DNA from 2 places in the Paenibacillus sp. JSM ZJ436 genome. Region 2 is predicted to be linked to the other one. Evidence: predicted binding sites of a transcription regulator. Region 2 holds the regulator's gene; the other holds the start of a gene.
What was found. The regulator Rex, encoded in region 2, represses fermentation and respiration genes when NADH is low (regulators of the CRP and FNR family bind a similar motif). The targets are predictions, from matches to a motif close to TTGTGAAATATTTCACAA.
Positions count from the first base shown of each region.

Region 1: a site for Rex is predicted at 6,379-6,396, ahead of ACH6EH_RS03150 (formate/nitrite transporter family protein). Genes of this name have one in related genera too.

Region 1 is NZ_JBISEO010000002.1:175,531-183,198, reverse strand. It holds gene ACH6EH_RS03200 (zinc-dependent alcohol dehydrogenase) at 1-546, shown strand, start outside; gene pxpB (5-oxoprolinase subunit PxpB) at 714-1,439, shown strand; gene ACH6EH_RS03190 (5-oxoprolinase subunit C family protein) at 1,436-2,446, shown strand; gene ACH6EH_RS03185 (LamB/YcsF family protein) at 2,459-3,247, shown strand; gene ACH6EH_RS03180 (DUF1801 domain-containing protein) at 3,420-3,842, shown strand; gene ACH6EH_RS03175 (DUF6376 family protein) at 4,001-4,447, opposite strand; gene ACH6EH_RS03170 (pyridoxamine 5'-phosphate oxidase family protein) at 4,574-5,038, shown strand; gene cspD (cold-shock protein CspD) at 5,310-5,510, shown strand; gene ACH6EH_RS03160 (cold-shock protein) at 5,590-5,868, shown strand; gene ACH6EH_RS03155 (hypothetical protein) at 6,062-6,238, shown strand; gene ACH6EH_RS03150 (formate/nitrite transporter family protein) at 6,484-7,281, shown strand; gene ACH6EH_RS03145 (hypothetical protein) at 7,396-7,542, opposite strand.
Region 2 is NZ_JBISEO010000001.1:142,197-149,864, reverse strand. It holds gene ACH6EH_RS00845 (AAA family ATPase) at 1-61, opposite strand, end outside; gene ACH6EH_RS00840 (hypothetical protein) at 54-563, opposite strand; gene ACH6EH_RS00835 (cell wall elongation regulator TseB-like domain-containing protein) at 809-1,324, opposite strand; gene ACH6EH_RS00830 (amidohydrolase) at 1,347-2,648, opposite strand; gene ACH6EH_RS00825 (redox-sensing transcriptional repressor Rex) at 2,623-3,288, opposite strand; gene dinG (ATP-dependent DNA helicase DinG) at 3,364-6,225, opposite strand; gene ACH6EH_RS00815 (tetratricopeptide repeat protein) at 6,363-6,992, opposite strand; gene panD (aspartate 1-decarboxylase) at 7,113-7,496, opposite strand; gene panC (pantoate--beta-alanine ligase) at 7,500-7,668, opposite strand, start outside.

The DNA of each region.
Region 1 (7,668 bases), on a different contig from region 2:
GCAGCCGCCTATCAGGTGCTTGGCTATGATCTCAATCCGGAGCGGGCAGACAGCCTCAAGAAACGCATAATCCATACTTATGACACGCAGGAAGAGCTGGAGAAGGCCGTGGACACGCTCACAGGTGGTCACGGGGCGGACGCTGTGCTGCTCTGCGCCGGCGGTCCCGGCGAAGAGCTGATTAACGCCTCGCTGGACTGGATTATGGATAAGGGCAAGGTCGTCATGGTCGGTGATCTGACGATGAATTTCAGCCGGGGCAAGATGTTCCGGAAGGAAGCCCAGGTGCTCATCTCGCGTGCGGGAGGCCCCGGACGCTATGACACTGGCTATGAATTGGACAACAAGGACTACCCCATCGGCTTCGTACGCTGGACGGAAGGGCGCAATACGGCGGAGTTCATCCGTCTTCTCGCCGAGAAGCGGATCGATATAAAGCCGCTCATCTCGCGTATCGTTCCTGTACAAGCGGCGGAGGAAGCGTATCACGCCTATGGTTCGGCGTCATCCGTGATGGGGACGGTCTTCAAATATGGTGATTGTTGAAGCTGCAGAGCAGTGTTGTATAGGAGTCCCGGTTCCCTGGAAGGGTGGGAGCCGGGGCTTTTTCTGATGCTGAAAGAGCCTTTAATGCGGCTGACGTCTCCGTCCCTGCTATGCTATGCTGTACCTATCTATGGAGGGTCAGGAGAGGAGGCAGGCGCTTGCAGCAAATACAGATTCAGCCTGAAGGCGACCATGCGGTCGTCGTTTCCTTCGGGAAGGAGAACAACAGCGTCGTCCGCGCCGGAGTACGCATGCTGGCACGAGCTTTGGCGGAGCAGCCCTTAAAGGGCATGGTGGAATACATTCCGGCATTCACCTCCGTGACCGTGATCTATGATCCCGTGTTGGTGTATAAGGAGGCCGAAGGTCAGGCACTCGGGAGCGGGACTCTTCTTCCCTATGAGATCGTTGTGGGGAAACTTGACGCTCTCGTGCAGACTCAGCAAGAGCAGCAGGTGCCCCCTGAAAGCGTGGTCTACATTCCTGTATGCTACGGTGGGGAATTCGGTCCTGATCTGGAAGAGGTCGCAGCGCTGAGTGGACTGAGCGTGGAGGAGGTGATCTCTATTCATCACGGGGTGCCGTATCAGGTGCATATGCTGGGCTTCGCTCCGGGCTTTCCGTATCTGGGAGGCATGGATCGGCGGATTGCCGCTCCGCGTAAAGCGACACCTAGGCTCTTCGTCCCTGCGGGCTCTGTAGGCATAGCGGGAGAGCAGACCGGAGTGTACCCCATCAGCACCCCGGGCGGCTGGCAGCTGATTGGCCGGACGCCGGCAGCGCTGTTCCTCCCCGACCGGCAGCCTCCGGCGCTTCTGAAGGCAGGCGACATGCTCCGGTTCTACCCTATCACGCGACGGGAATACGAGACATGGGAAGGAACGTCACCATGAGCATTCATGTACACAGGCCCGGACTCCTGACGACGATTCAGGACAGCGGGCGTTATGGCTTTCAGCAGTATGGCGTCGTGGTCAGCGGCCCGATGGACACCTTTGCCCATCGGGCAGGTAACCTGCTGGTAGGAAATCCCCCGGGGTACGCGGCGCTGGAGATGACGCTGCTGGGCCCGGTGCTTGAATTTCAGGATGCCGCGCTGATTGCGATTTGCGGCGGCGATTTCCGCGCGCACATCAACGGCTCCCCGCTGCCGCTGTGGCGGCCGGTATATGTGCCGGCGGGCAGTACTCTTACCGTGGATGCCCCGAAGCGGGGCTGCCGGGGGGTTCTGGCGATATCCGGCGGACTGGATGTGCCGCTCGTCATGAACAGCCGCTCGACCTATCTCCGAGCCGGCCTCGGCGGCCTGAAGGGCAGAGCGCTTAGGGCCGGAGATGTCTTGCCCGTCGGGGCAAGGGACGAAGCAATAGAGCCTCTGCTGACCGCAATCCTGAAAGGAATGGACCGGGAGGCGCAGTTTGGGACGGTGAGCTGGCGGATCTCGGAGACGCTGCTGCCGAAGTATGAAGAGTATCCCGTGCTGCGCCTTCTGGAAGGTCCTGAACTGCACTGGCTGGAGGAGGAGAGCCAAAGAGAGCTGTTCTCTGGAACGTTCACGCTGCAGCCGCAATCGGACCGGATGGGCTGCCGTCTGGCCGGCAAGCCGCTGCGGCTGGGCATTTCCAGGGAGCTGGCATCAGTGCCGGTCACGTTTGGCACCGTGCAGCTGCCCCCGGACGGCCATCCCATCGTGCTGATGGCTGATCGGCAGACGACCGGGGGCTACCCCAGAGCCGGTCAGGTGATTACTGCCGATCTGCCGCTGCTGGCGCAGGGAAAGCCGGGCTGCCGGGTACGGTTTCAGCGGGTCACTCTGCAGGAGGCCCAGGAGCTCCTGCTTCAGGCAGAGCTGAGGCTGAGGCAATTAGAACAGAGCATTGTACTGCAATTCAGGCGGTAGAGGAGGGGCATGATGAAGAGAGTAGATCTGAACTGTGACATGGGTGAGAGCTTCGGTGCGTATACACTGGGCTCTGATGAGGAGCTGATGGAGTACGTAACCTCGGTCAATATCGCCTGCGGCTTTCATGCAGGGGATGCAGCAACGATGCGCCGGACGGTGACGATGGCGCTGGACAAAGGAGCCGCCTTGGGCGCGCATCCCGGCCTGCAGGACTTGGCCGGCTTTGGCCGCCGGCGAATGGATATTACGCCGCAGGAGGCTTATGATCTGGTCGTATACCAGATCGGCGCGCTGTGGGGCTTTATCCGCGCTGAAGGCGGAGCCATGCAGCATGTGAAGCCGCATGGCGAATTGTACAATATGGCAGCGTACCAGCCGAAGCTCGCGGAGGCGGTAGCGGAAGCCGTGTATGCGGTGGATCCCGGCCTCATGCTGTTCGGTCTGGCCGGCAGTGAGCTGATTGCCGCAGGAGAGCGGGCAGGTCTGCGAACCGCGAGCGAGGTATTCTCGGACCGTACCTACCAGGTAGACGGCTCGCTTACGTCCCGGCGCCTGCCGGATGCCCTGATTACTAACGATGATGAGGCGGTGCTTCAGGTCATTCGGATGATTGACGAAGGCAAGGTGCTGTCACAGCAGGGCATCGACGTCTCCATCCGTGCAGACACGGTCTGTATTCATGGAGACGGCGAGCATGCCGCCGCTTTTGCGAAGAAGATTCATAGCGCCCTGCAGCAGTCCGGCATCCGGCTGCAGGCAGCGGGGGCAGCAGTCCCGCGCGTTAACGGACAGGCTTGATCCCGGTTCATCTGCGGCTACCCGCCCTATTCCAGAATCAATCCCGATCCCAGCCCCAGTTCGTGATCCATCCCGCCTACAGGGGTCAATTGATAGGGACCTTGAAGAGCATCGGCTGACCAGAAGCGGGCATAAGAGGCAGGAACCATTATAATCGAGAGGAGCCGTGCCCATGTACGAGCAAAAGACCCTCCCCAGTGACGAGAATGTTATTGAATTTATAGAGGCTGTAGACCATCCGAAGAAAAAAGAGGATGCCTACCGGCTGTTAGATATTTTTGCGGAGACAACCGGGTATCCTCCTGTCATGTGGGGGCCGAGCATCATTGGCTTCGGTTCTTACCATTACAAGTATGCAACCGGCCACGAAGGAGATGCGCCCCTGGTGGGCTTCTCTCCGCGCAAGGCGAAGATCAGTCTGTACCTGTCCGCCTGTGAGCCGGAACGAGAGGCGCTGCTGGAGCAGCTGGGCAAGCATACCACCGGCAAATCCTGTGTATATGTAAACAAGCTGGCAGACATTGACGAGTCTGTTCTGCGCAAGATGATCCAGCATTCTGTAGCGTATTTGCAGGAGATGTATCCGGAGGCGTAATTGTGGTGGTTAATACTGTAATTTCCTCATTTTTCAAGAGGCTTCGCCACGCATTTGAGACTACTTGTCAAATGACTTTTCGCGCGCAACACAAGAGTAGGCTATCTGCATCGATAGCCTGCTCTTGTTCTTGATTTCGCTCCATTAATACTCCAAGATTATTCCCCTTCTCCGAAGTTGCCCAGCTCACTTAAGGCGCCTTCGATCTGCCCCAGCGTATCGGCCATTTTGGTGTTCTCAAAATTTGTCACGCCGTTCTCGAGCTGAGTGGAGTACTCGTCAATTTGGCCGCTAAGTGTGTCGTTATAGCTTGTGAGCTGGTCATGAAAATCCTGTGCAAAAGAGGGAGCCTCCAGTCCGTTAAACTCCGAGATGCTCTGCTTCATGTCCCCAAGCCGCTCCTTCAGCTGCTGCAAAATCTCACTGTTGTTCGCAGCCTCCTCTGCCAGCTGTGGAACCTGGTTGGCAAACGCCACCGTTTCATTCACGAACCGGGTCGCCTCATCACTGTAATCCAAAGATTGATCTACATCTTCCAAAAGAGAACAACCGGACAAAACCAAAAGGATCAGCACGATGCCCGGAATGCGCCATATTGCTTTCATAAGAGCTACCTCCCGCAGGATGTGATTTTGCTAAGTCATTACCCCGTGACAGGGTCTGTTGAAATTGACATATCTGAATTGGTAAAATAACGTCAACGAATATGAATACCACGGGGAGAGAGAGTCATGTCTCATTCAATCAAGCTTCCAGAGCAGCTGTGCCGTCTGCTGGATGGAGAGAACCTGGAGGAGAAACAGGGCGAAGGCATCCAGCTGCTCACGCAGTGTGAGGACGGCTGGCCGCATTGTGCAATGATCGGTGCCGGGGAGATAATCGCCCTGCAGGAGGACGTGCTGCGGCTGGCGCTTTGGCCGGGAACGATGACGACCGGGAATGTGATACGGACGGGTAAAGCGACGATCGTACTGGTTCACGGGGCAAAAATGTATTACATCCGCCTCGTCCTTGTGCATCTGGCTACGCTGGCTTCCGCCCGGCATCCGCGAGAGCGCTTCGAGGCCAGGATAGAGGCCATCCGGGAGGACCAGGCTCCTTACGCCGATATTGTATGTGGCGTAACCTACCGGCTTAAGCAGCCGGAGGAGGTGCTGGCCCGCTGGAGAGAAACGCTGGAGGAGCTAAGGCAATGAGGGAAGGGGCGGCAGACGCCGCCTTTTTTAGGAGAACAAGTTATATTTCAGGCAATATTTGCATAAGATAAGTTTATAAATTGCTCACGGAATTACGCTTCACCTTGCCAACACACGTTAGGTGTGATAATATAGGTATCACTAGAGCGACCTGAAATCACACATTGTAGAGGGTTGTTATATGATGAATAACCTTGTACAATATGTGAATTTTTTTATTCGTTAACGAAGTAAAAAAGGTCATGTAAATCTTTAAAGGAGGTACACTACTATGCAAACAGGAACTGTTAAATGGTTTAATGCAGAGAAAGGCTTCGGCTTTATCGAAGTTGAAGGCGGTAACGATGTATTCGTTCACTTCAGCGCGATTCAAGGCGACGGCTTCAAAACGTTGGACGAAGGTCAACGCGTAGAATTCAACATCGTTGAAGGAAACCGCGGACCACAAGCTGAAAACGTGGTAAAGCTGTAATAATGTAACAACGCCTGCCCTTAATGTGTGACATTAAGGGCAGCTTTGTTTTCAGGTTCTGGTGAGCTGTATAACCAGGATGAAAGCCAATATTCGCAAGACGGGACAAGGAGGCGTACTCATGTATTCGCGCAAGAATGCGATGGAAGCTGTGCCGGAGGAAATGACCGAGGTGTGGTCCTGTACTAAGGATGATTGCAAGGGATGGATCCGGGATGACTTTGCTTTTGCAACAGAGCCGGTATGTCAGCTCTGCCAGTCTCCGATGGAGAAGGAAAGCAGGATGCTGCCCTTACTCGTCAATACGAATAAGAAGCAAAAATCACTTGGCAAAGGGATTCTGATTGATCGGAAATAGCGGCTAGGGCCACGAAAGCGGCGCAGATACGGTCGGTATCTTTTCGAAAATGTACGACTCCCGCATCGTCTGACGAACGCAAGACCGTTACAAAATAGACGGCAGCGGTTAGTTATTACATGATCCCCTATTTTAGGGGTTATGTATAAAAACATGCGGAAAATCGCATAAATTCCAAAGGAGGAACCGTATTTTGAATACGCAAAATGAGGTGCTGAAACGCAACATCGACAACATGATTCTGCAGGACAATCAGGAAGGCCTGAATGGGCAGGAGAAGTTTATCATGCAGAAGCTGATGCGGGAGAAGTATCAGATGGAGCATGAGAATAAGCTGGAAAACAGTGAGAACGAAAACAACGACAAGTAGGCTTGGCTAAAGCGGGCCCGCTTCGGGTGCGTAATGACTGTTTCATATAAAAGGCGTGAGCCGGAGACGGAGGTCTGCGGTTCGCGCCTTTTTTTGATGCAGCAATCCTGGATCGGCGGCATAACCTGATCCTTCCTGAATTGTGAACTATATCACAGTTTAGATGGGAGAATTTAGGTATACTGTGACTAGGAGTCGGTCGTTGAAGATCAGATAATGGGAATGAAGCTAAAGGATGTGGCACCATGGAAACTCAATCACTTTATGAAGTGGAGAAGCTGGCCCTCAAGAAAATGAGGCTGTTTCAGCAAAGTCCCCTTCGTTATTTGGCGCGCTCGGCGTTAGCCAGTATGTTTATCGGCTTCGGGGTCATTGTGGCCTTCCGAACAGGCAGTTATTTTTACGCGGTGGACTCTCCGGCCATGTACCCTATGGCTGCGCTGACGTTTGGGGCCGCTATTATTCTCATCGCCTTCGGGGGCGGGGATCTGTTTACAGGAAATGCATTCTATTACACCTACGGTACGCTGCGGCGAAAGCTCCGCTGGGTCGATACCATCAAGCTGTGGGTGGCCAGCTACTTCGGCAATATTGTCGGCGCGGCCGTATTTGCACTGCTGATCTATCTCACAGGATTATTTCATGCTCCTGAGGTGAATGGATTTCTGCTGTCTGTTGTCGATAAAAAGATGCATACGCCGTGGACAGAGCTCTTTTTCCGGGGAATCCTGTGTAACTGGCTTGTCTGCCTGGCCTTTTTCATCCCGATGGGGATGAAGTCTGACGGGCCCAAGCTGTTTGCGATGATGCTGTTCGTATTCTGCTTCTTCATCTCCGGCTATGAGCACAGCATCGCAAATATGTGTACCTTCGCCATTGCGCTTGTCGTGGATCATCCGGACACCATCTCGCTCTCTGGAGCCGTCTACAATTTGGTGCCGGTGACGCTCGGGAACCTGATTGGCGGCAGTGTATTTATGGCCTTTATGTACCACTATGTGAACAAGCCGAATCTGGATCAGAATCAGGACCAGGTGCGTTAACGAGGGATCGGCCTGCGGTGCAGGCCGTCTTTAAATTGTCCTGCAAAAAAAACCGGATGCCGCGCATTCAAGCCGCGAGGCATCCGGTTCTTATCTACCACATCTATATTTCAATTAAGCCGGGGTTACAGGCTTCAGGTTCATTTCCATCTTGCGTGTAATTTCCTTCTGCCACTTCAGATCACCGAGCTGAATGGCTAGATTCAACAGATCCAGGTAATCGTCTACCTGCAGGTTTGTACGCCGAGGGTGCTCTCTCATAGGGGATCCGGTTCTCCTTTATGTTTGGAATTCATACCGATCAGCGTGGAAGCTCTTGATGCTCACTGACTCGGTAATGATAATCATTATCAGGTATGTTTATCTTTATTATAAAGGGTTCCGGGG
Region 2 (7,668 bases):
CCATAAATATAAACAATACAGGAACAAAGCCAATCAACGCTTCTTTACTCCATTTAGGCATGATTCCATACCTCCATTGTGCCGGGGTGACGCGGCAGGATTATAAATTTGCCCGAGGTTCCATCGGACAGGCTGACATACACGTTCTGATCATCAATTTGCGCGACCGCTTTCAGGTTCGGCCTTTGATCAGCCAGCTGGTTCAATGCAGTTTGAATTTCGGTATACTGCCGGTTATCCATAGCCTGGGCGACGGAGAGCATGGCGCTGTCCCACCACTCATTCAGCACGTCCGAGGAATGATCAGCCACCTCGATCATCAGCTCCCGCTGGTCAATGACGCTTTTACCTTCCTTCTGGATCTGGGACACCAAATCCCGAAGATCGGTTTCTGGCTGTAAATCGAGTTTCAAAGTGACCGTATTGCGTTTAATATCTATCTGAGAGTCAATGACTCCCTCATATTGTGACAGGACTTGGGCAATAGGATTCTGAAGAGCATAGTGACGGTACAGAAACCAGCCTCCAAAAAGCACGGAAGCCGAAACGACAACTGACAGCAAGATGGGAAGTATGCGGAGCTTCAAGGTCAGTTCATCCTCTCTACATAAAGTGTACATAGGAAAGTATATCATTATAGCATTTACGACATAACAGTTTTGAATACAAATAAAAGTATATCACATTATATATACGATTTCATTTACAACTGTGAAAATATTGAAAACAATTTTTTGTAAGCGTATTCAATATATAGCGCACAAATAAACACGCTGCCTCTGCATGAAAGGCGCGTGTTTATTTGTGCTTATGGATTCGGTAATATAATATCTTCTCCGATCGGTTCACCATCGGCGAATCGATAGAAACGGTAGCCTGTCTTGCCTTCATGCCGGAAATGAAGCTGCCAGACATATTCATTCTCGTACATTCCGGGAACGAGACGCAGCACTGAGACTTCCGGAAACTGGCTGGAAATCAGGGAGGACATCTGCTTCTCACTCATGCCATCCTTCAAAGACTCTGTATGCACAAAGTCCCCTCCTGCAGGCACCCCGTCCTTCGTGAATTTCACCCATACCATAATGTTCTCACCCTTGGTGTTTAGCCCGGAAGCAACCCAGTAATTACTGTTCTCATCCCACACGGAGCGGTAGGTTTTCTCGACCTTGCCAAGTCCACCATATTGCCTTGCAGTCTGAACGGCTGCCCGCTCTTTCTCCCAGGAGCCGGACATGACATCATTGTAGTAGATTTGAACAAACAGCAGAACAAGCAATATGGCAGATAAGCTGAATAAGATACGCTTCGTTTTGGTTTTCAATTCAGTCCCCTCGCTCCCGCCATTATTGGGTCAAGAGAGCCTCGAAGGCTAGCTGTGCTTCCCTGCGGATTTTCTCTTCATCCAGGGTCAGGCAAGCTCCATTCTTCACGAGCTGTCTGCCATCCACCCATACATGCTTTACATCCTTCGCCGAGGCAGAATAAACGGCATGAGAGATAAAGTCACTGTATGGCAGAAAATGCGGCTGATCCGTGTCCAGTGCAATGAAATCTGCTTTCATGCCTGCCTTCAGACGTCCCACCTGGTTCAGGAACAAGGAATCTGCTCCATATTCGGTGCCCATTCGCAGCGCCTCTGCAGCAGGAACAGCAGTAGGATCTCCACTGACTCCCTTGTGAATCAGAGCAGCGAGTCGAATTTCTTCAAACATATCCAGGTTGTTGTTGCTCGCCGGACCGTCTGTACCGAGAGATACCTTCACTCCCGCTTTCAGGAGCTCCGGTACACGGGCAATGCCGCTCGCCAGCTTCAGATTACTACCGGGATTATGAGAGACGCCGACCTGATGCGCGGCTAGAATGCTGATCTCCTCATCGGTAAGATGTACGCCGTGGGCAATCAGGCTAGGCCGGGAGAACATGCCCAGCTTCAGGAGATGCTCCACCGGCCGGACACCGTAATCCTTCACATTTTGCTCTACTTCATTGCGGGTCTCACTCATATGGGTATGCATCGGCAGGTCCAGATCGATCGAAGCCTGTACAAATTTCTCAATATAGTCCGGCGGGCAGGTATACGGGGCGTGTGGAGAAATCATCGTTGTAATTCGTCCATCCGCTTTTCCATGCCAGGATTTGGCGAAGTCAACCGCCTCGTTCAGCTTTCTCTGTTGTTCTTCCGGTGAGCACAGGCCGATCACCCCGCGTGTTAACACCGCCCGCATTCCGGATTGCTTCGTCACAGCCGCCACTTGATCCATATGATCATACATATCCAGGAAGGTCGTCGTGCCGCCCTTCAGCATCTCAAGAACCGAAAGAGAAGTACCCCAATAGACGTCTTGGGCCGTAAACTTCCCTTCCATTGGCCACATTTTCTCCTGCAGCCATACCTGGAGCGCCAGATCATCACCATAACCTCGCAGCAACGACATCGCTGTATGTCCATGAGTATTAATCAATCCCGGTAAAAACAGCAAATGGCTGCCGTCCATGACCTCGGTTCCCTCATCGATTTGCGGCTCCTCTTCCCCGATATACGTAATGATATCGTCCTCGATGAGCATGTATCCCGAAATGACAGTCTTTCCTTCCTCCAGCACGGCAAAGGTGCCGTTCTTAATGACCTGCTTCCGCGGTGTCATTGTTCATCTCCTCCTTCCCATTATCCAAATAGTAAGCCAGGCTTTGCAAATCTGTCGTAAAATCAGCCGTATGAATACGGATGTGAGGCGGAGCCTTTAGAATCACCGGTGCAAAATTTAATATAGCCTCAATCCCGGAGGCAACCAGCACGTCCGCCACATTTTGCGCCTCAACATCCGGTACTGTGATGATACCGATCCGGATGCTTAGCTTCTGAATCGTCTCACTCAGTTCCTCCATCGGCTGTACAGTTAAATTATTGATGCGTGTCCCCACTTTGGAGGTTTGAGCGTCAAAGACCGCTACGATTTTCATATTGTCCTTCAAAAAGGCATTATAGTTGGATAATGCATGTCCCAGGTTCCCTGCACCGACAAGCACAACGTTAATATGCTGATCCAGCTTCAGAATCTGACGAATCTTCTCGATCAGATAGATGACATCATACCCAATGCCCTTTCTCCCAAAATCCCCGAAGTAAGCAAGGTCCTTTCGAATCTGGGCAGGATTTAGATCCAGCCTCTGTCCCAGCTCCTGCGAGGAGACGGTGGCAACCTCTCTCTTATGCAGCTCATTCAAATAACGCAGATAGACAGGCAGTCTGCGAACCACAGCTTCCGAAATTTTATCCGATTTCATGCTTGCTCCCCCTATAGATTAAACTCAAGGCCGAACACTTTAAGTCTCTAACACTGGAACACTAACACACCTTATTCATGAATCAGGCTGAAGCCATTCCTCAATCCGAGATACCATCTGGTCAGATCGCATATGCTCCATTTTCGGTCCGGGTAAAGAGTACAGAAAATACTTGCCGTAATAGGATTCAATAATTCTTGTATCATAAACAATGACGATGCCGCGGTCATTTGCAGTTCGGACGAGGCGGCCGAACCCTTGCTTGAAGCGGATGACTGCTTGCGGGACAGACAGCTTCATAAACGGATTCTTCTTCTGCTGCTGCAGCAGCTCACTCTTCGCTTCAACCAGCGGGTGGCTTGGCGGCTGAAAGGGAAGCCGGACAATGGCCAGGCAGGTGAGGGCCTCCCCTGGAATATCAACACCTTCCCAGAAGGAGCTCGTGCCCAGAAGAACCGAGGGCCCGCTATCTTGAAACCGCCGGATCAGCTTGCTTCGACTCACGCCGTCCATCCCCTGTCCCAGCACGTGAATATCACGGGACTGCAGCAGCTCCTTTAACGGTTCATAGACTTGTCTCAGCATTTTGTAGGAAGTGAACAGCACCATCATTCGGCCCTGGGTCGCCACGGCCGCGTCAGCCAGCGACTGCACCAGGCTGCTGACGAATTTGGGATCTCCCACCGTTCCCTTCACGCTCGGGAAGTCCCGAGGGACAATGAGCAGCGCCTGCTCCCGGTACTGAAACGGAGAAGGCAGCTGCACGGTGTCCAGACGGCTCTGTTCCGAGGCCTCCTGCAGCCCCAGGTTGTCAATCATATATTGAAATGATTTATCGACAGACAGGGTCGCAGAGGTGAGAATCACACTTTGCTTCTTATCAAAGAATAATGCCTTCAGCTGCTGCGATACGTCAATCAGGACAGCATAAAGCTGAAGTGACTTGCTGCGATAGCTGCTGTTGGCCTCCATCCAGTATACCGTTTCCTCGTGAGTCAGGCTCATAAAAAAGCGCAGCTCCTCCCGATGGGCGGCGAGGTCCTTAAACAAGCCGTTCAGATCCGTCACCAGACTGTCAGCGCTGTAGTCATCCAAATCTTCTCTAAGCTCCTGGATCAGCACATCTCCCTGCCGGGATAGCTCTCCCAGGGTCAAGTAGATCTGATGCTCGATCTGCTGCAGCTCGGTCCAGGCCTTCGGCAGCTTCGACTTGGACAGCCGCAGCGTATATTGTCCTGCGTCGCCGGGAAGAGCATCCCCTCTCTCCGGAATGAGCTGGAACAGCTGCTCACTAAGCCGGTCCCAATGCTCTTTCACGCTAATAAGATCGGGGATCAGCCGATCCACAACCGCAGTCCAATCTCCAGATTTCTCATGGCCGGAGAGCTGGAGCAGCTGCCGAAGCGCCGGAAGCTGGCCGTTCTTGCTGTCCTTATACAGACGCATCAGCGTATGCACGACCGAGAAATATTTCACGTTCAGTCCCAAATGCTTGCCAGCCACCTCTTCCAGCTGATGCGCCTCATCAATGACAAGGTTCTCGTAGGGAGGCAGCAGCTGATGGTTGGCCTTCACATCCGTAAATAGCTTGGAATGATTGGTAATGACGACATCGGCCAAGCCCGCTTCATGTCTCGCCCGGTGGTAGTAGCATTTCTTGAACCAGGGACAGGCTCTGCCCAGGCAGGAATCGGAGTCGCTGGACACACTATCCCAGAACTCGCCGTTTCGTCCGCCCAGATTCAGCTCCTCATCATCTCCCGTCTGGGTCTGAGTCAGCCACACCAGCATTTGAGCAGCAATGATAACATCTTCCTTCGGAGAGGCGAAGTCTTTTCTGTTTATTTTATGTTCAAATTTTCGCAAACACAAATAATGCTGCCTTCCCTTGAAGACGGCTGCTTTGAAAGGAAAGGGCACAACCTGATTCAGAAGAGGCACATCCCGCTCCCGCAGCTGCTCCTGCAGATTAATCGTATGGGTGCTGACAATGACCTTCTCTTCCTGCTTGACGCTCTGATAAATGGAGGGCAGCAAATAGCCGAGCGATTTGCCTGTTCCGGTTCCTGCCTCAATCAGCAGATGCTTGCGTTCATCCAAGGCCTCCATGACCTTGTTGAACATCATTTCCTGCGCTTCACGGCTCTCATAATGAGATAGCGTTTGCTGTAAATTGCGCTGAACCTGCTCCATAAATTCCGGAAAACCCACGTTCTTGAGCGGGTTACCCTCCTCTTCATCACGTACAGGCGGAATATCTGTCCAGTCCTCTACAGCCAGGGCAAGCTGACGATAGAACGTATAGCCGAGCTCACTCTCCTCATCCACCGGATGACGCTCCCGCTCTTCTCTCAAGCCATCAAAGAACCAGCCCATATCGCTGTCCTCATCGACAAACAGATCAGCCAGCCTTTGAATAGTCAGCAAGGGCAGCTTCTCCAGCTCCTCGAAACATTTCAGCAGAATGTGTGCTGTTGCCAATGCGTCGCTGTCGGCCTGATGCGGCCGGTCATGCTGCAGCCCGAACTCAGCAGAAACCATACCCAGCTGGTAGGTGTGCAAAGAGGGGAAGCATATTTTGAGAAAATGTATAGTGTCCAGAATCCGGCCGCTGAAGGGCAGGTACCCGCAGCGATCCAGTGCATTCTGCAAAAAATTAAAGTCAAACGTTACATTGTGGCCAACCAATATCACATCGTCCAGTAAAGGAACGAGCTGCATCATCATCTCTTCCAGCATCGGAGCATCTTTAACATCCTGCTCCGTGATCCCAGTCAGTCCGGTGATAAAAGGAGGTATCGGGATTCCCGGGTTTACATACGATCCGAATACACGGGAAATATGGCCGCCTTCTTCGATGATCGCCAGGCCTACCTGGATAATCTCATCTGTGGAATGGCTGCCCGTCGTTTCAAAGTCCAACACAGCATATTTCATTGAGCCAAATTCCTTCCCTACAGTCTACCTATCAGCATACCAGAAGTTACGCTTTTTGAACATTCCACACCCTGCCGGCACAAAAAGACGATGCTGCCATCCGCTTCTTTAAAGCGAAGGAACATCGTCTTCGTGGCTTATAACAGCGAGATCAGCGGACTTCCGTACTGCAGTTCTCCCCGCTTTTGGTGGCAGACCTGCAGGTTGTTCAGAGGATCCGGCAATGTAGGATCCTGTTGAATCGCCAGAGTAAAAAACTCTGAGGCCTTATCCCTTGCTCCCTGAATCACCTGTATACAGCCCATTGCATTGTAAATGATGGCCTTCAGCTTCTTGTCCTCTGCACCAGGGAGCATCCCGAGCAGCTGCCTTGCAGCCTCTGACGTTTCCCCCAGATGCAGATGGGACATGGCAAGGTAGAGCCGGATTAAAGGACTGTCCGGGTATGATTCGGCCGCTGCCGTGAATTGAGATAAGGCAGGCTCAAACATCAGCAGCTTGTAATAGCCCTGTCCCCGGATAAACGTCTCCAGCTGCAGCTCCGGCGATCCGGTCGGCGGAAATCCCGGAGGTGCAGCCGTGTTCTCACGAAACACCGCCATTCTCTCCTCGAAGCGGAGCCACTCGTCAATGATGCCGTCACTCATCTGCTTGAGCAAATTCCAATTGTGCACCAGCGCTTGCTTTTGGGGGCCTTGAGCGGCAGGGTAATGCTTCACAATTTCATCGAACATGTTGTTCATTTCATCGAATACATGCTGAAACATGGAGTGCATCCCACCCTTAACCTGATAAATGAGTGATCAGTGCAGCCGACCTGATATCATTTTTTGTTAAGACGGGCGATTTCATTCGATGTCATGCCGTTACTTTCTGGTGTCATTCCCTTATCGCACCGTGGCGTGGATTTCGCGGTGCTCGGTTACGAGCGGCTTGTTGTTTCCATCCACAATGACGACGATCGGCTCATGCACCGCCGCTTCTTCTCTGGACAGCATGGCATAAGAAATGATAATGACAGAGTCTCCAGGCTGGACCAGCCTTGCAGCAGCACCATTCAAGCAGATCACGCCGCTTCCGCGCTCCCCTTTAATGACATAGGTTTCCAGACGGGCTCCATTATTGTTATTTACAATTTGAACCTTCTCATTTTCCAGCAAATCCGCGGTGTCCATCAAATCCTCGTCGATCGTAATGCTGCCGACATAATTCAGATTGGCTTCTGTGACCGTGGCGCGGTGAATTTTGGATTTCATCATCGTTCTGAACATCAGTTATACACCTGCTTTCGGTTGGTAAAGTACATTATCAATCAAGCGCGTCTTTCCGAATTTCACAGCTACTGCCAATATAACCGTCTCTGACAGACTGGATAATGTCGCATCGTCACTTACAGCCTGAAGCTGTGGGAAGAGCAGCACTTCAGCGTAATCAATCTGGGCC